DNA from 3 places in the Caproiciproducens sp. LBM24188 genome. Region 2 is predicted to be linked to each of the others. Evidence: predicted binding sites of a transcription regulator. Region 2 holds the regulator's gene; each other region holds the start of a gene.
What was found. Region 2 encodes LexA, which represses DNA repair genes until DNA is damaged. Its sites were predicted from a motif close to CNAACANNTGTTNG; they were not measured.
Positions count from the first base shown of each region.

Region 1: a site for LexA is predicted at 3,264-3,277, ahead of dinB (DNA polymerase IV). Genes of this name have one in related genera too.
Region 3: a site for LexA is predicted at 4,421-4,434, ahead of ACSVDI_RS06570 (putative DNA modification/repair radical SAM protein). Genes of this name have one in related genera too.

Region 1 covers NZ_CP196862.1:2,267,736-2,274,987, forward strand. The annotation lists gene ACSVDI_RS10740 (Dph6-related ATP pyrophosphatase) at 161-805, opposite strand; gene ACSVDI_RS10745 (SOS response-associated peptidase) at 1,163-1,732, opposite strand; gene ACSVDI_RS10750 (hypothetical protein) at 1,737-1,997, opposite strand; gene dinB (DNA polymerase IV) at 2,013-3,251, opposite strand; gene ACSVDI_RS10760 (hypothetical protein) at 3,555-4,052, shown strand; gene ACSVDI_RS10765 (ribonuclease Z) at 4,171-5,085, opposite strand; gene ACSVDI_RS10770 (endonuclease MutS2) at 5,264-7,201, opposite strand.
Region 2 covers NZ_CP196862.1:2,848,109-2,855,360, reverse strand. The annotation lists rRNA gene ACSVDI_RS13465 (23S ribosomal RNA) at 1-1,668, shown strand, start outside; tRNA gene ACSVDI_RS13460 (tRNA-Lys) at 1,807-1,882, shown strand; tRNA gene ACSVDI_RS13455 (tRNA-Glu) at 1,947-2,021, shown strand; rRNA gene rrf (5S ribosomal RNA) at 2,075-2,191, shown strand; tRNA gene ACSVDI_RS13445 (tRNA-Asn) at 2,199-2,274, shown strand; gene ACSVDI_RS13440 (zinc dependent phospholipase C family protein) at 2,726-3,319, shown strand; gene ACSVDI_RS13435 (5'-methylthioadenosine/adenosylhomocysteine nucleosidase) at 3,482-4,174, shown strand; gene ACSVDI_RS13430 (cyclase family protein) at 4,193-4,774, shown strand; gene ACSVDI_RS13425 (CatA-like O-acetyltransferase) at 4,789-5,412, shown strand; gene lexA (transcriptional repressor LexA) at 5,600-6,184, opposite strand; gene ACSVDI_RS13415 (peptidoglycan DD-metalloendopeptidase family protein) at 6,822-7,252, shown strand, end outside.
Region 3 covers NZ_CP196862.1:1,385,152-1,392,403, reverse strand. The annotation lists gene clpB (ATP-dependent chaperone ClpB) at 1-386, shown strand, start outside; gene ACSVDI_RS06585 (peptide chain release factor 3) at 507-2,105, opposite strand; gene safA (SafA/ExsA family spore coat assembly protein) at 2,355-2,972, shown strand; gene ACSVDI_RS06575 (MFS transporter) at 3,142-4,356, shown strand; gene ACSVDI_RS06570 (putative DNA modification/repair radical SAM protein) at 4,525-5,844, shown strand; gene ACSVDI_RS06565 (TIGR03915 family putative DNA repair protein) at 5,823-6,680, shown strand; gene ACSVDI_RS06560 (O-antigen ligase family protein) at 6,853-7,252, opposite strand, start outside.

The sequences.
Region 1 (7,252 bases), 580 kb from region 2:
CGCTCTACCACGAACGAGCAGGGTCAACACAAAGTGAAATCCATTATATCAGGGAAGAGCGGCTACGGTTGTACCCTCCCGGCTCCAATCTGGGTCAAGAGCGTCCTAAATACTCTTTCGGAAGACAACTCAATACTCACGGTGCGATCTATTTAGTTAATCAAAGAATGTCTATTGCTCCATAGCCGTCAATTTGCACGATTTCTCCAAGATGTATAGGCACAGGAGCTTTATAAAACGGTGCATAAGTTACAAGAGTATGATATTCGCCGTTTTCACCACAAACATCAGCTCCGGTTTGTCTTATTTTATCCACAAGTTCAATCGTGAGTTCTCTGCCTAAGAATTCATCATCAAGACACTTATGGTCAACAACTTTAATAACAGCAGTAATACCAGATTCAATTTCTTCTTTAACTGATGTTTCTCTGGAAGTTCCCCAAAGTGGAGCAATGCATTCAAGCTCTGCAGCATTACAAATGTTCTTATCCCATTCCAAATGCTCCTCTATATCTATATCACCAAAGACGCATGCCTCAGCACCCAGGGTTTTAGCTTGTAGCAACGCATTTGTAAAAGCCTCAACATATTTTTGTGTTCCAGTAGAACTGGCTGTTATAATCGGTAAACCGATTGAGTCGGCAATCTTCTCCGCTATGTTTTGTGATATGCCGTGGAACCACGATCTACCATCCCTTTCATTTATCGCAGTGATAAGACAGATAGGCTCGTGTCCTGCTTCAATCATTTTATACATAGCAAAAGCAGAATCTTTGCCAAAGCTATAAGACATTGCAAATTTCAAATCTTTCACCTTCTCTTTAGTTATTAGTTATATAAGCTTTTAATTTCTAAATAAATGAATTCACGTAGATCGTACATAGTTGCAGCTAGCTTATTCCCACATAAAGCATAAGTTATATGGCTGCAATTTACAAGTGCTCTTTTTATTTTTTCACACCCATTTTACACCTATAAAACGTGTTTTCTATAAATCTAATTTGTCAGTCGTCTTGCAGTTTTCGCCCTTTTTAGCTAAAACCCTATAAGCTAACAAATTACCAAAAAAGAAAATCTCCGTCAACCAATCGGCCAGCGGAGATTTGTTTTTGAGATGCTTGAATTCAATTAAAGCATTAGTATTAGAGTCATGCTTATTTTTTTATGCTAGCTTTTTTACAAATTCTGGGCGTTGAGTCGCAAGTACATCCAGCGCTCCCTGATAACTATCCATCCACTGAGTAATTTCTGTGTTGCTCAGCACTACAGGCATACGGTTATGAATCTCTGACATTGACATATTTGCTTCGACCGTCAGGATTACAAACCGACGTTCACCGTCAAAATTGTTCCATAATCCAGCCATATAAAGCGCACCTGAACTTGGAAGATTAAACTGATATTTTTTCTTTTTCCCATCATGCGACCATTCATAAAATCCTGTTGACGGAATAACACAGCGCTTAGCCTCTAAACTTTTACGGAACATTGGCTTTTCCGGGGCAGTTTCCGCACGCGCATTTATAATTACTCCTTTATTACGAAAACTCGGAAATCCCCACTTTATGGCATCAGGCGTAATGATTCCGTGCTCCTGAATCAGAACCGGAGCCTTGTCTGTCGGGAATATTTCACCGGTTTTAACTCCATCCACTTTTCGCTGAACCTCATCAATAATATCACGGATATCCTGCATTTCAGTGTCACTGAAAAGTACATATCGTCCACACATGTTCTCACCCCGCATTTATTGTATGGTCTTTTGCTTCAACGAACCATCGCGATTCTTCAAGCCAAATATATTTTTCTCTCCCTTTGATTTCGCAGGTATAGCGTATCCCAGCGCCGCCGGCCTTTAAGGATGCGCAGGGCCGGATATCGGTCACCCGATCTATTTCAAAAATCTCTCCAGGCGCCCATCGCACGGCCAATGGAATTATTTTACCGTCTTCCGTGTACTGTACAATCATATCCACATATTTTTTATAAACTGGCATGACGAGTTATACCCCCTAAAAATATCCAACTGGATGGATTGTGTGGTCTTTCTTTGGATCAAATCCCGAGAGCCGACGGTCGGCCAGCAACACCGCCGGTTGTACCGCATAGGTTCCAAATCGACTCTTAAGCCAATCCGTTGCGGCATCTAAGCGCTCTTTTCGCTCTCGGCTTCGTTCGTCACAATACAAATCAGTCTGCGCGGGGACGCAGTCCGATACAAGGTCGGTAACGCTGATTCCAATACTCCGGATTGGCTTATTCCACCGATAATGTTTGTAAAAAAGCTGTAACCCACTCTTAGCAATTTCCGATGTAATGTTTGTGTACTGCTTCATGGTATGCTGTCGGGTAAAGCAAAATAAATCATTATCCCGGACACTAATACATACCGTTCGACCTTTAAAACCTTGTTCCCGCAAGCGGCGTGCTACACTGTCGGCCAACACCAGCAACACTATTTTCACGTCTTCATCATTTAACAAATCACGAGGGGCGGTGGTACTATTCCCAATAGATTTTACCGTGGGGCTATTATCAAACTTTGCCACTGGTGTCGTATCCATGCCATTTGCGAAGCAGAATAAAATGTCGCCCCATTTTCCGAAGTTAGAATGGAGAATGTTCTGCGGCATATTGGCTAGCTGCCCGACGGTGTGAATTCCCATAGAATTTAGACGACGTTGGGTAGAGTAGCCTACGTAGAGCAAATCTCCCGCGGGCAGCGGCCAGACAATCTCTTTGAAGTTTTGCCGGGTTATCTCCGTAATTGCGTCGGGCTTCTTATAGTCGCTGCCAAGTTTCGCAAAAATCTTGTTCCAGGATACACCAATTGAAACCGTGATACCAAGCTCATACTTAATGCGTGCACTAATCTCCTTTGCAATGGTTAAACCATCCCCTCTGACCGCACTTCCGGTCACATCGAGCCAACATTCATCCAGGCCGAACGGCTCGACTTGATCGGTATAATCCAAATAGATTTGCCGGGCAAGTTTGGAAAATCGCATATAAAGGTGATAGTTTGGCGGCAGAATGACCAATTCAGGGCACTTTCTTTTTGCCTGCCAGAGTGCTTCGCCGGTTTTGATATTGTATTTTTTGGCCAGCTGATTTTTAGCCAAAATAATACCATGCCGCTGCTCAACGTCTCCACCCACGGCTACCGGCTTATTGCGTATCTCCGGGTGATGCAGGCATTCGACCGATGCATAAAAGCTGTTGCAGTCACTGTGCAGGATTACACGCTCTATGATAACCACTTCCAAACAATTGTTCTATCGTACAAAAGTTATTATAGAACGTGTGTTCTAAAATATCAATGGAAAATTCAGGAAGTACCAAAAAATTTTCTCAGAATGTGCGAGGACTTGTACTTAGTGGGCAAAAGGACTTTTCGATTGACTTAAGCTGTTTTTCGAGTTTCCGAACACCTTTTCAAAACGCTGTTGTATCAAGGCCAATATAGCCGCAAAGAATATTTTCTGATGCCATGATTTAGTTTCCTTATGGAATATTTTCTGTTTGCAGAATCATTGCTTCAAAGGGGTGATTGTATGATTTTTGGGAAAAAAGATAAAGATGGAAACATTGCAGTCAACATCATGCTAAACGAAGGAATACCAAATTGGATGGGTGGAAGTAATGTTCGTCTTGTCTTGGATGACAGCAATTCACAACTTCGAATCGAATCAAGGATAAACAAAAAATACCCGCCCGCTCTGCTGAAATACTCACAGCTCACGGCTGCTGAAGTTGTTACGGAACAAGAAATCAGAACAAAGTCAAAAAGCGTTGTTGGCCGTGCTGTGATAGGCGGGTTATTGTTAGGCTCTCTCGGAGCCACCATAGGCGGAATTTCTGGGATTGGAAGCAAGCAGAAAATATCAGAGAAGCAATACCTCGTCATTAACTACACTTCTTCTGTAGACAGCGAGCCTAAGGTGCTGTCCTTTGAAATCGTTGGCGCTACATTGCATTTGAGCGATTTTATTATTGCGCTAAAAAGCAAATTGCCAGCCCCGAACCCGGAGTTGGCAACCCCATATCTGTAAAATATATTTCCAATCTCGTCAGCCTTTTTACCACATATGGACTTGGATTTTTCAAGATATTTGTCCAGATTTGACATTGTTACAGACAACACTGATTTACCGTATTTATTAATTCAATTTATTTGATTTTTTGCCCCAGCGTGATCCGAATGCCGTCATATGCTACCTCGGCCTGGGGAAAAATACTGCGCGCTTCGTCCAGGTATTGCTCCGGAGCGGTAAGGGCGGGGCTGAAATGCGTAAGCCACAGCCGCTTTGCGCCGGAATCCCGTGCAATCCGTGCGCTGTCCGAAAACAGCATGTGCCCCTTCTCCTCCACCTTGCCACGCATGGATTCGTCCCCGTACATTCCTTCACAAACCAGCAGGTCCGCATTCCGGGCAAATTCCGTCAAGCCGTCTGTTGGCTGAGTGTCGGTGCAGTAGCAGATGCTTAGGGGCGCACGCTCGCCATCCAGAACCATCTCCGGTTTCACCATTCGGCCATCCGGCAGCGTGACGGTCTGCCCCGCGTGAAGAGCATGATACAGCGTGACGGGCACGCCGAGCTGTTTAGCTTTCTGCGGGTTAAAAATCGGCTTGCGCTTCACGGAAACACGATATCCAAAGCAGGGAATACCGTGCTTCAGCGGCAGACAGCGAATTTCCATCGCATCCGCATCCAGCTTTCCTGGTTTGTCCGCCTCCAGTTCCAGCAGATAAAGCGGATAGGGCAAAACCGGCGCAATTACGGTCAAAGCTGCCACCACCAGATGAAGGCCCATTGGCCCGATGATTGTAAGCGGTGTGGTCTTTCCGCTGTTGCCCAGGGTAAGCAGCAAACCCGGCAGCCCCGCAGTATGGTCCGCGTGGAAATGTGTAATCAACAGTGTGTTCAGGCGGCTCAGTTTGCAGCCTGCTTTTTTCAGTGCGACCTGCGTTCCTTCGCCGCAGTCAATCAGCAAGGCTTTCCCCTGATGCTCCACCCAGCAGCAGGTCAGCCATCGGTTTTCCAATGGAATTACGCCGCCGGTTCCTGGCAAACAAACCTCCATCCCTTTCCGCCTCCTTTGAACGTATCCTATTATCTTAGCCTGCATACGAATCTACTGAAGTGCAATATATCTTATTATTTCCATCATACTCTTCTTTTTACTGAAATCAACAAAATATAGTAGGAAATTGGGCGCCGCGAAGTCAAGTTGATTCCGCGGCGCCCTACTTTTTCTCGTTTTAACGTGTTTCGCCTTGGTCATGTACAATCACCGCATTGGGATCGTGCTGCTTTTCCATCCGATGCCGAGCCTTACGGTTCGCCACCGTGTCGAACACAATGGAAAAATCATAATCCGGCGGATAGAGCTCATTGGCGGGCACCTTAATCTGAAGTCTTTTGTGGTTAATCCACTTTTTCCCACCTTTGATTTGCACCCCGATTTCACCACGCTCGTTCGCCGGATGAAATACAATTCCGATTTCCTTCTGTGGATACACCAGAACACTGTCCCCCATCCGGAATTTCGCCGCATGCGCGGAAACGGCAGGCTGTGGTTTGCTTTTCTGCAACCTGGGTGCACCGGGCAAAGCCACTTTTTCGCTGGTTTGGGCAAATTTTGGTTTTTCTTCCGGGGTACGGCGATTCTTCTTTTCCCGGTAAGCTTCCTCATAGGCGCGTTCCAACAGGCGGGGCGGCAGCCCGAGCCGCTGTGCAATATACAGCGCGCAGCTTTCCCCCGCTTTTCCCTGTTCCAGCCGATAGGTGGGCTGAAGGGTTTCACGGTCAAACGCCATGCGCGCGTTCATCATGCCGTAAGCAGACTGCGCATATTCCTTGACCTCCGGATAATGCGTTGTAACGACAAACAAGCAGCCCCTTTGCCGAAGCTCTTCCAAAACCGCAATGGCAATTCCCATTCCCTCCGCCGGGTCCGTACCCGAACCAAGTTCATCCAGCAGGACAAGGCTTTCCGAAGTTGCCCTGCGGAGAATTTCGATGATGTGGGTCATGTGAGCGGAAAACGTAGAAAGATTTTCGGAAATACTCTGCCCGTCACCAATGTCGCACAAATACGCGTTGTTCATACAGAACACGCTGGAAGCGTCCGCCGGAACATGCAGGCCGCTCTGCGCCATCATGGAAAGCAGGCCAACCGTTTTGAGCGCAACAGTTTTCCCGCCGGTATTAGGGCCGGTGATCACCACGCCGGAACAGCTGCTGTCTGCGTTGAAATTCAGCGGAACACACACCTTGGGGTCAATCAGCGGATGCCTTCCGTTTTGTATAGAAACTCTACGTTCGGTGGTAATCACAGCCGGAACCGCATTCATTTGCGCGCTGAGCTTCGCCTTTGCGAACACAAAATCCAAAGTTTCCATCGCTTCCATATCAAGCTTCAGCTCCGCACTGGATTCGTCCACCAGTGCCGTCAGTGTATAAAGGATTTTGCGGATTTCGTTTTCTTCCTCAATCTGCAGGGAATGCAGCTCCTCCTGCAGCTTTGCCACCGAAGCGGGTTCGATATAATAGGTGCCCCCCGTTCCGGACATACCAAGCACGCTGCCCGCAAACTGGTTTTTATATTCCCGTTTCACCGGCAAAGCAAACCGTCCGTTCCGCGTTACAACCATATTGTCCGAAAAATACTGCTTTTTGCTTCGCAGAATATCGTTCAGCTTATTCTGTACCTGTGCTTTTACGTTTTCTTCCCTGCGGCGAATGTCGCGAAGCGTGGGACTGGCGCTGCCGTCCACCTGATCGTTGCGGATACACCGGTCAATTTCCTGATGCAGCGCAGACAAATCCGCAATGCTGTACCCGTAGCAGGCAATGCTGCTGTCCAGCGCCTCCGCCTTTTTCAGGTAGGATTTTACCCGATTACAGGAAATGATAAACTGCCCCACGGAAACCAGCTGCTCCGGAATCAGCATGGAACCCGCCTTGCAGAGCGTCAGAATCTGTTCCATCTGCGTCATGGCCGTCAGCGGCGGCACACCGAGGGCATCCAATACCGTGCGGGCCGCGGTGGTTTCCTCCATCCTGCGGCGGCATTCCTTTTCCTCCAGATAAGGGGACAGCGCCATCAGACGCTGCCGCGCCTGTTCCGAAAGCGCGTGCGCGCAGAGCATCTCTTTGATTTTATCGTATTCTAAAATGGTTTCGGATGAATTCATTTTGATTTCTCCCTTTAAAATAGTAACCCACAGGAAACATCCACCCACACC
Region 2 (7,252 bases):
TAACGGGGCTAAATCATATACCGAAGCTTGGGATTCCGTAAGGAATGGTAGGAGAGCGTTGAATAAGGGGTGAAGTCAGAGCGGAAGCGCTGGTGGACTTTATTCAAGTGAGAATGCCGGAATGAGTAGCGCGAAATGTGTGAGAATCATATTGGCCGAAAGTCTAAGGTTTTTGGAGGAAGGTTCGTCCGCTCCAAGTAAGCCGGGAGCTAAGGTGAGGCTGAGAAGCGTAGCCGATGCACATACGGTTGAAATTCCGTAGCCGCCAAAAGATTTAAGTAAGAGGACACCTGAGAAGTGCATAACCCGGGCGATGGTTGCCCCGGGCGTAAGGGACCGAAATTAGAGTAGGGAAGTATGCATGAATCAGGGCGAGAAAAGTCTTATGTATATCTGAGGCGCCCGTACCGCAAACCGACACAGGTAGACAGGAAGAGAATTCTAAGGCCAACGGGAGAAGGGTAGTTAAGGAACTCGGCAAATTGACCCCGTAACTTCGGGATAAGGGGTGCCACAGCAATGTGGCCGCAGAGAATAGGCCCAGGCAACTGTTTAGCAAAAACACAGGTCTCTGCCAAATCGTAAGATGACGTATAGGGGCTGACACCTGCCCGGTGCTGGAAGGTTAAGAGGAGATGTGCAAGCATCGAATTGAAGCCCCAGTAAACGGCGGCCGTAACTATAACGGTCCTAAGGTAGCGAAATTCCTTGTCGGGTAAGTTCCGACCCGCACGAATGGTGTAATGATCTGGGCACTGTCTCAACTACCCGCCCGGCGAAATTGTAGTACCGGTGAAGATGCCGGTTACCCGCGACAAGACGGAAAGACCCCATGGAGCTTTACTGCAGTTTAATATTGGGTTTCGGTAGCTTATGTACAGGATAGGTGGGAGACTGGGAAACCGTGGCGCCAGCCGCGGCGGAGTCGTCCTTGGGATACCACTCTTAAGTTGCTGAAATTCTAACCTGCGGCCGTGAATCCGGCCGGGGGACATTGTTAGACGGGCAGTTTGACTGGGGCGGTCGCCTCCAAAAGAGTAACGGAGGCGCTCAAAGGTCAGCTCAGCACGGACGGAAACCGTGCCTTAGAGTGTAAACGCACAAGCTGGCCTAACTGCGAGGGTGACGGCCCGAGCAGTAACGAAAGTTGGAGTTAGTGATCCGGCGGTATGAGAGTGGAATTGCCGTCGCTCAACGGATAAAAGCTACCCTGGGGATAACAGGCTGATCTCCCCCAAGAGTCCACATCGACGGGGAGGTTTGGCACCTCGATGTCGGCTCATCACATCCTGGGGCTGTATTCGGTCCCAAGGGTTCGGCTGTTCGCCGATTAAAGTGGTACGCGAGCTGGGTTCAGAACGTCGTGAGACAGTTCGGTCCCTATCTGTCGTGGGCGCAGGATATTTGCGGAGAACTGTCCTTAGTACGAGAGGACCGGGATGGACGCACCTCTGGCGCACCAGTTGTCATGCCAATGGCACAGCTGGGCAACTATGTGCGGATCGGATAAACGCTGAAAGCATCTAAGCGTGAAGCCGGCTCCAAGATAAGATATCCCACAGCGTAAGCTGGTAAGGCCCCTTGAAGACTACAAGGTTGATAGGCTGCGTGTGTAAGCACGGTAACGTGTTCAGCTTGGCAGTACTAATAGGCCGAGGGCTTGACCATATTTTTTGGTTTGCCCAATATGCAGTGCACACTGCATGACGCTTTCTGTTTCGCATCTTTATTCAGTTTTCAGTGTACACAATGAGCTTCTGACGAAGCACAACACTGATGGTAACGGCGGGAAAAGACCGCGGAGCTGCACCATTAGCTCAGTTGGTAGAGCACCTGACTCTTAATCAGGGTGTCCCGGGTTCGAGTCCCTGATGGTGCACCAAAGGAAGTCGGAACAGGGGCCAGGCACCTCTGACCTCTGAATCTGGCTAAAAAGTGCGATATGTGGCCCGTTGGTCAAGCGGTTAAGACACCGGCCTCTCACGCCGATAACGGGAGTTCGATTCTCCCACGGGTCACCAAATTTTAAAAAAGAATAACCAAGGTATTTACACAGCAATGTGATAAATATAGAGTTGGTGCTGATGATGATGAGGGTCCACCCGTTCCCATTCCGAACACGGAAGTTAAGCTCATCGATGCCGAAGATACTTGGCTGGCGACGGCCCGGGACAATAGGAAGGTGCCAACACAAATATTCCTCAATAGCTCAGTCGGTAGAGCATGCGGCTGTTAACCGCAGGGTCGTTGGTTCGAGTCCAACTTGGGGAGCCAAAATAAGCTGCTTATCGCAAGATAAGCAGCCGTTTTGTTTCTTCGGTCGGATTGAAAAATGGGGAGTTAAAATAACCGCTTGCTTTGGGCAAGCGGTTATTTTGTACCTATGCTAATATGCTAAAACAAAAGAGGGGCAACAGCATGTGTCGGGAAACGACAGAAGAAAGCTGCGAGGAAGAATTTGAGGATGCGGAAATCCCAGTTATTATGGTGGTTCGTCTTCGAAAAGTGAAAAATAAATCTGAATGACTTCCGATTTGAAAAGCAGGGTATGGTGAATAAGGAGCAGAGAAAAAAGGCGAAAGTCCCAACTATTCATATCCATTTTAAGTACTCGAAACTATTCTAAGAAATTAATGGTTATCCTTTTAGCTGATTAAAACAGCGACGTTACATGATATAGTAAAGCTATTAATTTTTACTCAAGGTTCTTCTTAGGGAGGGCATGATGAATAGTTTCAACCACGTTCTGATTGGAACGGTCGTTTATGAGTACATAAAAGAGAAATATGGAATCGAGCTGGACCGGGAAAGCTTTTTGAAGGGCAATACCTGCCCGGATCACTCCATTGCTTTTTTGCGTCCCCACCGGCTGTTTTTCTGCAGCCGTGCGGTCCGAAAGAAAACCATCCGCCTGTGCCGGGGAAACTGGGGGCTTGTTGGGCGAAAGGCCTCCAAAAAAATCGGAATTTTGTGTCATTATTATTCCGACTTCTTCTGTCGCGCGCACAATCCGCATTTCGGGGGAAACCTAAAAGACCATATCCGTTATGAGGACGAACTTCTCTGCTTTATGGAGCAAAATATGGAGTTTTATCTCGGAATTGATTATATTCCGGAAGTCAGTGTGCCTCATGGCGCCGGGGAGATTAACCGGCTTATGCGGCTACGGATACAGGAACGCCCCAGTGAACAGGGGGATTACTCGGCAGAACTGTTCTGTGCGATTCGTGCCTGCGCGGAGTTGGTGCTGTCTGTCAGCCTTGCCATTCTGGTATTGACCGAAGGAGAAACGGAAAAGATTCTTCCGGTTTCTGCTTAATCAAAAGATTTTCATACGAACATTTACAAAACGCAGCGGAATTTTTTGTTCCGCTGCGTTTGTTTTCCACCAAAATGCGCGTTCTTGTGGAAAACATTGATTTCACAAGGGGAATGAATTATAATTTAATTATCTTGATAAGAAATGATTGGAGTGCGCGGAATGGTTGGAATAATTGGGGCCATGGCGGTCGAAGTGGAGAATATCCTAAAGAAAATGACGGGGACAAAACAGGAAAAAATTAGCGGAATTACCTATTATATGGGAAAAATTGAGAACCGCGACTGTGTGGTGGCGCAGTGCGGAATCGGCAAGGTCGCCGCAGCGGTTTGCGCACAGACGATGATTTTAAAGTATAGCCCCGTTGCGGTCATTAATGTTGGAGTCGCGGGGGGAATCGGAGAAGGAATTCATATTGGTGATCTGGTGGTTTCCAGTGGACTCGTGCAGCACGACATCGACACGACCGCACTGGGTGATCCGATGGCGTTGATCAGCGGGTTGAATCTTGTGACTATCCCCGCTTCAGAGCGTTTGGTGCGTTTGGTAGAGCAGGTGGGGGCGGAGTCTTATGACGGCGGCGTGCATATTGGTGTGATTGCTTCCGGCGACCAGTTTATCAGCGGGAAGGAAAAACTGAACCAGCTGGCGCGGGATTATGAGGCAAAGGCCTGTGAAATGGAAGGCGGAAGCATTGCCCAGGTCTGTTATATGAATCAGGTTGAGTTTGTCGTCATCCGTGCCATATCGGACAATGCCAATGAAGACGCCAGTGTGGATTATGCCACCTTTTCCGTGGAATCCGCGCACAAAACCGCGGAACTGATCGACCAACTGGTTCAGAAGCTTTCCTGATTGGAGGAAGCGAAAGATATGAGGATCATTGATATTTCAAGGGAACTGTTTTCTGCGCCTACCTACCCGGGTGACCCGGTGCCCAAAAGGGATATCGTTCGCAGAATCAGCGCCGGCGATGCCTATAACCTTTCTGGGTTTTACACCGGCTGCCATCAGGCAACCCACGTGGACGCTCCGCTCCATTTTTTTGAGGACGGGAAAAGTATCGACCAGATGGATTTGTCTGCTTTTATGGGGCGGTGCACGGTTGTGGAGGCAAAAGGAATCATAACCGGAGCCGATATGGACCGCATTCTTCCGGATTGTGAGAAAATGATCCTGTTTAAGGGCAACGGAGAAGCTTTCTTTTCCGAAAGCGCTGCGTTTGCTGTTTCCGAAGCAGGAATCCGTCTAGTGGGGACGGATGCACCGTCCATTGAAACCGGGGATGATACTTTCCCTGCGCATAAGCAGCTGCTCGGTGCGGAAATTGTCATTCTGGAAGGAATTGATCTGTCCGAAGCAGAGCCGGGAAATTATGACCTCATCGCGCTTCCGCTTTGTATAGGTGGTGCAGAGGCTTCGCCGGTAAGGGCAATTTTATTATCGAAGGATTGAGTTAGCAAGTGAACATGAAAGAAATTAATCTGAATACATGGCCGCGAAAAGAGCATTTCATGCTGTACCACGGGATGGATTGCCCGCAGTTTAATGTGAGCTTTCCGATCGATGTGACACATTTTCTTGCTTTTGTGCGGGAACAAAAGCTTTCCTTTTACTATGCCATGTGTTTTGCTTCGGTTTCGGTGGCGAACCGGATGGAAGCGTTCCGCCTGCGCATTCAAGGGGACAAGGTGGTTCTGTATGACCGGGTGCATCCCTCTTTTACCGATCTGAAAAAGGGGGACGAGTTGTTTCGCATTATTACAATGGACATTGGGGGTGATTTGAAGGAATTTGTCCAGGATGCAGCAAAACGTTCCGCCGCACAGACCTGCTTTCTGGATCGGACGGAGCAGCAGCGCGATGACCTGATTTATATTACCTGTGTGCCGTGGATTTCATTTACCCAGATTATGCATCCGGTTTCTATAAACCGCGATGATTCCATTCCCCGGATTTCATGGGGAAAATATTACACCCAGGATGACAAGGTGTTGCTTCCGTTTTCCATTCAGGCGAATCATGCGCTAATGGATGGATATCATGTCGGGCGTTACGTGGAGCTGCTCCAGAAGTATTTGGATGAGGTATAAAAGGGCTGTTGTAATAAATTTGTGAGAGCAGATAGCGCACAAAAAATCCCCCCAAAAAAGAAATGCGTCTTGAAACGGCTGCAAAGCCCAATCAAGACGCATTTTTGCGTATACATATTTTATAAAGCTCTTTTGCAACAGTCCATTCACTGGAATGGCCACTACGTTTTCGGTTCCCTGCGAAACATTACCGGTAATAGCGGAAAACCGCGACAACTCTGCCTAAAATCGTAACATCTGTTGCATAAATCGGCTGATAGGCGTCGTTTTCCGGTTGCAGGCGAATGCGGTCCGGTTCACGATACAGGCGCTTTACCGTCGCTTCTTCCTCAATCATGGCAACCACGATTTCCCCGTCCAGCGCGGTTGGCGTTTTTACGGCAATGACAATATCGCCGTTCAGAATCCCAGCGTCTTTCATGCTGTCGCCGTGCACATTCAGGGCAAAGTATTCGTCTCCGTTCTGACGCGGTGGGCAAAACGGAACATAGCCTTCAATATTTTCCACTGCAAGAATCGGCTGGCCGGCCGCGACCTGCCCCACAACGGGAACCTGCACGGTCGGTTGTTCCCCAACCAGATGGATCGCACGGTTCAGCCCGGCGTCGCGCTTAATATATCCTTCCCGCTCCAGAGTGCGCAGATGCGCGTGAACGCTGGAAGTGGAACGAAGCCCCGTTGCCGCACAAATTTCCCGTACGGTCGGCGGAAGTCCGTTTTGAGTTCTGCTCTTCAAATAATCGTATACTTTTTGTTGGCTTTCGGTTAACATAGCCCAAGCCCCCTGTTTTCATATTGCTTGCCGGGTTTAGCTTAATGACCGGCGCTGGATTTCAATATAAATATATTAAAAAGATTATCAGTCTTAGTTGACAGAAATAGAGTTCTCAGCTATAGTAGATGGAACGAATAAAGTGACCTAGGTGCAAAAAATTGCGGCCGCGGCAAGGCGGGGAGGCACTGTGTGCTGCACAGCAATTTTTTAAGGGGTCATCCGTCTATTGGATGACTCTATTATAACATAATTTTGCCGAAATAACAAACAAATGTTTGAAAATATCGAAAAATTCATAAGAAATTCATAGCTGTGTAACAACTGGATTATGTAAAGCGGATATAATATGGTTGTAATCAAGAAGATGGAGCCGCACCACCGCTTGATACATGTTCTACCCTCCTCAATATACCCCTCAAGCTAATGAAAAAGAGCCTGGTCATCGGGATCAGGCTCTTTTTCTGTGTTGTGGGCATTCTGCGGCAGGGCCGTTCAGAATGAAAGCGATTTTTCTCCTGTTTTTAGGGAACGCTTTTTTCATCCATAAAAAAGCAGTGAAAAAATCAGATAAAATTTCCCAACCTCCGCATATACGCGCTCCAGAGTGGTCAAAATATGCTTGGAGGTGGCACGATTGAGTAATTTACATCTGCTCAGCAACAAACCCAAGAAAAATAACTCCAAAGGATTTTATATTGCCCTTGGTGTATGCCTGATAGCCATAGGTGTGGCGGCGTGGACCACTTACGACAGTGTGGTCAATTATGCATCCCCAAACACGGTGTCATCCAGCAGCGAAGCGCAGAAGACCAACCAGACCCTGAGCGGGGTCACCGTTAAGGAGCCAGAGCCGTCTTCCGTTGTTTCTTCGGAACCGGAACCGTCTTCTTCCACTCCGTCTTCCGAACCGGTACCTTCTAAGCCTGCGGTTTCTTCTCCAAAGCCGAAGTCTTCCAAGCCAACGGCGAAGCCTGCCAACGCGTCGGTTACGTCGTTCCAGTATCCCGTAGGCAATGCGGTTACCCAGCCGTTCAGTGGGGAAAACCCGGTTTATAACAAAACCAT
Region 3 (7,252 bases), 1.5 Mb from region 2:
GCAAAATCAGCGACGAAGCGAAAAATCAGGTGCACGCCATGCTGAAGCAGCAGTTCCGCCCTGAATTTCTGAATCGCTTGGATGAAATCGTATTCTATAAACCGCTGACCCGGAACGAAATCGACCGGATTGTTGACCTGATGATGGCGGACTTGGAACGCCGTCTGGAAGAAAAGCAGCTTTCCGTAAAGCTGACCCCCGCGGCAAAGCAGTATATCGTGGACCAGGGATTCGACCCGGTGTACGGAGCACGGCCGTTGCGCCGCTTTATCCAGAGCAAAGTAGAAACGCTGATTGCAAAACGAATCATCACCGCAGATCTGAAACCACGCACGATTCTCACCGTCGATTACGATGGCGAAAAGCTGACGGTAGCAGAAGAATAAAATATACGCGCGGCCCCGGAGGAAAATTCTCCGGGGCCGCGCTTTTGCACCCCGCATAGAAGCCGATTCCGACTTCTATGCGGGGTGGGGTGCTTTGCAAAAACACTTTTATTTTTGGAATTAATATTCTTCCCTGGTTCCGCCAAATTCAGAAAGAACCAATCCTTTGTTGTGCTCCTCCGCCCAGCGGATGCTCCATTCGTTGGCGAAAATCAAAAGGAAATTGCCCTTCAAGTCCTGAATCCGCTTGGTGTCGGAAGTCAGGTTGAGCGTTTTCGGGTCAAGCCCCTCGTTTTCAATCCAGCGGATATACTGGTACGGTAGGCCTTCCAGACGGATATCGACGTTATACTCGTTTTTCAAGCGGTGTTCCAGCACGTCAAGCTGCAGAGAACCGACCACGCCAACGATGACTTCCTCCATACCGCCGCCCAAATCCTGAAAAATCTGGATGGCACCCTCCTGCGCAATCTGGGAAATTCCCTTTACAAACTGCTTGCGTTTCATGGTATCCATCTGGCGCACGCGGGAAAAATGCTCCGGTGCAAAGGTCGGAATACCGCTGTACTGGAATTTATGGCCCGGCGCGCAGATGGTGTCGCCAATCGAAAATACACCGGGGTCAAACACACCGATGATGTCGCCCGCATAGGCTTCCTCAATGATTTCACGCTCCTGCGCCATCAACTGCTGCGGCTGAGAAAGCTTCATTTTGCGGTCGCCCTGCACATGCAGGACTTCCATTCCCTTTTCAAACTTGCCGGAGCAGATACGCATAAAGGCAATGCGGTCGCGGTGCGCCTTGTTCATGTTTGCCTGAATCTTAAATACAAACGCAGAAAAATTCGGGTCAAACGGGTCAATAACCCCGACGTCCGCCTTACGCGGCAGGGGGGACGTGGTCATATTCAGAAATTCCTCCAGAAATGGTTCTACGCCAAAATTGGTCAGCGCCGAACCGAAAAACACCGGGGAGAGCTTTCCTGCACGAACTTGCTCCAGGTCGAACTCGTCGCCTGCGCCGTCTAATAGCTCAATATCGTCCACCAGCGTACGGTGGAAGTCCTCACCGATGAGGTTGTCCAACCCGTTGTCCGTCAGGTCAACCTGCGTCATCTCCACTTCCCGTGCGCCGCTTTCCCCCTTAAAGGCCAGAATCGCCTTACGGCTGCGGTCATACACGCCCTTGAACTCTTTTCCCGAGCCGATCGGCCAGTTGATGGGGTAGGTTTTAATTCCTAGCTCGTGCTCAATTTCCTCCATCAGGTCGAACGGGCTGCGGGCATCGCGGTCCATTTTATTAATAAACGTAAAAATCGGGATATTCCGCAGCGTGCAGACTTTAAACAGCTTCCGCGTCTGCTTTTCCACACCCTTGGAAGCGTCGATCACCATAACCGCGGAGTCCGCCGCCATCAGCGTGCGGTAGGTGTCCTCTGAAAAGTCCTCATGGCCGGGCGTATCCAGAATATTGATGCAGTAGTCGTGATAATGGAACTGCATAACAGAAGAAGTAACGGAGATTCCTCTCTGCTTTTCAATTTCCATCCAGTCCGAAACAACATGCTTCGCGTTTTTCTTCCCCTTTACCGTACCGGCAAGCTGAATGGCACCGCCGTACAGCAAGAGCTTTTCGGTTAATGTCGTTTTTCCCGCATCCGGGTGGGAGATAATCGCAAAAGTTCTTCGCTTTTTAATTTCATTTAAATAATCTGCCAAATTACTTCCTCCAGCGTGGGCTGTGCGCAAAAATTACCGCTCATCGGCGGCTGATTTGCAGACTAGCCCTGATGAAATACACACACTTGAATATTTTAAAACTTTTGCCTGAAATAATCAAATATTTTTTATAACTTTGCGATTTTCAAAAAATACACTTGAAAATATTGCTTTCTAAACTTTTCGATCGGCTTCGCATATTCCAATTCAATCAAGGCAAAAATGTATGCGGAGGCGATTAAATTGAAGCTGAAAAAATTAACAGCCGCTTTAACGGCTGTTGTTCTACTGTTTACCATTCAAACGTCGGCCTACGCGAAAAGCACCACCTATACGGTAGTATCCGGCGACTCCATGTGGAAAATTGCCGTAAAATATCAAATCGGCGTTTCCGAACTGATTAAAGCAAACCCTCAGATTTCCAACCCAAGCATGATTAAAGTCGGACAAAAAATCAATATTCCGGAAGCAAGCCCGCTCGCCGCTTATGAAACGGAAGTCATCCGGCTGACCAACCTGGAGCGCACAAAGCGCGGACTGCCTGCACTGACCACAAACTGGCAGCTTTCCCGCGTTGCGCGGTACAAGTCACAGGATATGATTAACAAAAATTATTTCTCCCATAATTCCCCGACTTATGGTTCTCCTTTTACCATGATGCAGAGTTTCGGATTAAAATTCTCTGCCGGCGGTGAAAACATTGCTTATGGACAGCGCACCCCTCAGGAAGTGGTAAATGCGTGGATGAATTCCCCCGGACACCGGGCCAATATTCTTTCGACCGCCTATACGCAGATTGGCGTCGGTGCGGCAAAGAAATCAAACGGCACACTGTACTGGACCCAGCAGTTTATACACCCGTATTAATCGACCAGAAATCAAAATGGAATCATAATAAAAACCGGTATATTTCAGCAACCCTTGGGTTTTGAAGTATACCGGCTTTTCTTTTGGTCCTTCCATATGATATAATAGGACAATCGGCTGCGGTTGATTTCTCTATTTTTTCGTATGATTCGGGAAAGCGGGATGTATTATGGCAACATTTTTTCTTTTGATGATTTATGCTGCGTTTATCAGCCTTGGGCTGCCAGACTCTTTGCTGGGTGTCGCGTGGCCGCTGATGTATCCGGAGTTCGGTGCTCCCCTGGGGTTTGCCGGATTCATCTCCATAATGATTTCATCGTGTACCATCATTTCGAGCTTATTCAGCAGCAGGGTCATCCGTCGTTTTGGAACCGGCAAGGTGACTTCCGTCAGCGTATTGATGACCGCGCTGGGCCTGCTGGGAATTTCGTTGTCGCCATCTGTGTACTGGCTGCTGCTGTTCGCCGTTCCTTTGGGATTGGGCGCAGGCGCGGTGGACTGCGGGCTAAACGAATATATGGCAGAGCACTACCACTCGATGCAGATGAGCTGGCTGCACTGCTTTTGGGGCGTGGGTGCAATGACCGGACCGGTCATTATGTCGCGCTTTATCGACAACCACGCTTCCTGGAGGAACGGATACCTAACCGTTTCCATCATTCAGCTTGTGCTTGCCGCACTTTTGTTTGCCACGCTGCCGCTTTGGAAAAAAATGAACCAGCAGAAAGCCGTAGAAACGCCGGAGGAAAACGCATCCGCCGACTCGGACGAGCCGGAAAGCACTTCCGTTTTCGCGCTGCTTCAAAAGCGCGGCGTTCTGCTTGCCATATTGAGCTTCACGTTCTATTGCGGGGTAGAAACCACTATGGGGCTGTGGGGAAGCAGTTTCCTGGTAAAAGGCAAAGCGATAGACGCGGCGACAGCCGCCGCATGGGTTTCTTCCTTTTATGGCGGAATCACGGTGGGGCGCTTCCTGAACGGTTTTGTAACATTGAAATTCAGTAATCCAAAACTGATCCGTACCGGTCAGGGCATTTTGCTGTTGGGCATTTTTCTGTTGCTGCTGCCGCTTCCCCGCACCGCCTGCCTGTTTGGTTTTCTGCTAATCGGCCTTGGCTGTGCCCCCATTTTCCCCTGTATGCTGCACGAAACGCCGGCACGGTTCGGCAAAACCATTGCCCAGCGGATTATGGGAATGCAGATGGCCGGGGCTTATTTCGGTTCCACCATTTTGCCGCCCATCTTCGGTTGGGTCGCTTCGCACAGCAGCTCTGCCCTGCTTCCGGTATTTCTCATCACATACGCGGCGGTCATGATTTTCTGTACTGAAAAGATTAATCTTTCTTTCAAAAAGAAGGATGAAGCTGCATCGAAAGCTTCCTGATTCCATATCCTAAAAGGCGCGGAGATTCCGCGCCTTTTTAATTTTTTCAATTTTCCTCTTTACAAGAACAAATGTTCTATGATATACTTTTATCGAATAAAAAGGCGTCGAAAAAAGAAAAACAACTCTTAGACAACTGCATTGAACTTTCGTGAAGGAGTTTCTCCTATGGATGTTTTTGATAAACTGAAAATTCTGACGGACGCGGCAAAATACGATGTGGCGTGCACTTCCAGCGGAACAGACCGCAAGGCGTCCTCCGGCGGAATCGGCAGCGCGGTATCGTGTGGAATCTGCCACAGCTTCGCCGCCGACGGCCGCTGTATTTCGCTATTAAAGGTCCTGATGACCAACTCCTGCGTTTATGACTGCAAATATTGTGTGAACCGACGTTCCAATGATACACCGCGCGCCGCCTTTACCCCGCGCGAGCTTGCGGAACTGACCATTAATTTTTACCGCCGTAATTACATTGAGGGCCTTTTTCTCAGTTCGGGCGTGCTGAAAAATCCGGATTATACCTGTGAACAAATGATTGAAGCCATACGGATTTTAAGGGAAGAATATCACTTTTCCGGATATATTCACGCTAAGGCCATTCCCGGAGCCGACAGCGCGCTGATTGAGCGGCTGGGGCTTTTGGTCGACCGCATGAGCGTAAACATTGAGCTGCCATCCCAAAAGAGCCTGCAAACGCTAGCTCCCGACAAATCCAAACATTCGATTCTCGCGCCCATGGGGTTCATTCAAGACCGGATGCAGGAAAACCGCACCGACCTGGTGAAATACCGTCATGCACCGAAATTCGTGCCCGCAGGGCAGAGCACCCAGATGATTGTGGGCGCAACCCCGGAAACGGATTTCCAGATTCTAAACCTTGCTGAAGGGCTTTACAAAAAATACCGCCTAAAGCGCGTGTTTTTTTCCGCTTATATTCCGGTTGTGGAAAATGCCCTGCTTCCCTCCAAGGAAAGCAAGCCGCCGCTTCTCCGGGAGCACCGGCTGTACCAGGCGGACTGGCTGCTCCGTTTTTATGGATTCCGCGCCAATGAAATTCTGGACAGCGACCACCAGAGTTTTAACCCCTATATTGACCCCAAGTGCAACTGGGCGCTGAATCATATGGAATTCTTCCCAATCGAAGTCAACCGCGCTTCCTATGAAGAGCTGCTGCGTGTCCCCGGCATTGGCGTACGGAGCGCACAGCGCATTATTGTCGCCCGCAGGACTGGACCGCTCCATTTTGATGGCTTGAAAAAACTTGGCGTGGTGCTGAAACGCGCACAGTATTTCATCACCTGCTGCGGAAAAATCGCGGACGGGCTGAAAATTACACAGGACGCTGCCCTGCGCTCGCTGATGTCGGAAACCGCGCTCGGAACGCTGCGCCAAAATCTTCCTGATACAGTGCCGGAACAGCTTTCGTTCTTTACGAACCCCAACCCAACAAAGGAGGATCTTCAAAAATGCCTGACGGGTCAAATCTGATTTATCAGTACGACGGCAGCTTTGAAGGACTGCTCTGCTGTGTATTTGAAAGCTATGAAAAAAAGGAAGTTCCGCTGGACATTATCGTTGCCGACACACCCCAAACCACATTGCTCCCCATAAGGGACATTGTTACCGATGAGGAAAAAGCCCGCAGGGTTCTTGTTTCAATTCCGAAAAAAATGGGAAAGGAAACGCTGGATTTTATCCGCCACGCATTTCTGACCTGCCTGCCGCACAAAGAAAAGGAAATCCTGCTGTTTTTACGTCTGGGATACCGAGTGGGCAATTCCGTGCTGAACCTGCTGACAAATGACACGGTGCACACGCTGACAAAAGCGGTAAAATATCTGAATAACGAAAGCAACCAGTTCCGGCAGTTTATCCGGTTTTCCATCTTTCAGGGCGCGATGGTTGCGGAAATTGAGCCGAATAATTTTGTACTGCCGTTATTAGTGGAACACTTTCGAAACCGCTACCCAGAAGAAAAATTCCTAATTTATGACAAATCGCACGGTATGGCACTGATTTACCAGCCGTATCACGCCGAAATTGTGGCGATTGAGTCGCTGGAACTGCCGGAACCGGACGAGGAGGAGTACTATTTTCAGGATTTGTGGAGGCTGTTCTACAATACCATTGAGGTGGAAGGGCGGCACAACCCGAAATGTCGCATGAGTCACATGCCGAAGCGCTACTGGAAATATATGACGGAATTTGCCCCGCCGCACCGCAAGCGGCCTGGTATGGAGCCAAAATACGAACCAAATCCCGTATTGCTCTCCTCCCCGCCCGCGCGGCCCGACACGCCTCTTCTACCGGACGGGCAGGGTTAGAATACAAAATTATGAACAGAATATCTACCCCGTAAACCGTTACCCACGGCACAACTGAGAGTTTTCAAACCACAATAAAATCCCCCTCCCAAATGTTTTGGCAGGGGGATTTTATTGTAAAATAAGGATGATGATAGGATGAACATCGGCAAAAGAAGCCGTGTTGCTTGCATCAATTCTTCAGATATGCGGACAGGGTTGCAAGTTGGTCGGAATACTCCGGTAAAATTGCAGGAATACGAATCTCGTTTTCGAAGGATTCGGCTCCGATCCCAGTGGACGCAAACAGAAGCATAAACAGCATCCCCGTCTGAATCCAGTAAATTGTTACGTCTGTCATGCCATGAACCGCAACCGCGGCCAGCATCGCGATCACCAGAATATTCATATCTGTGCAGGTGTGGTTATGGAAACGGAGCGACAGCAGTTTCAGCTGTGCAATCACATAAATACCGAAGGCACCAAGACCGACAAAGCCGTAATTCAGCAAGGTGTCCAGCAGAAGATTATGACAGTGGTACGTTTGGTAGCCACCATATTGCTCGTAAATCATTTGATAGGACATTGCGCCG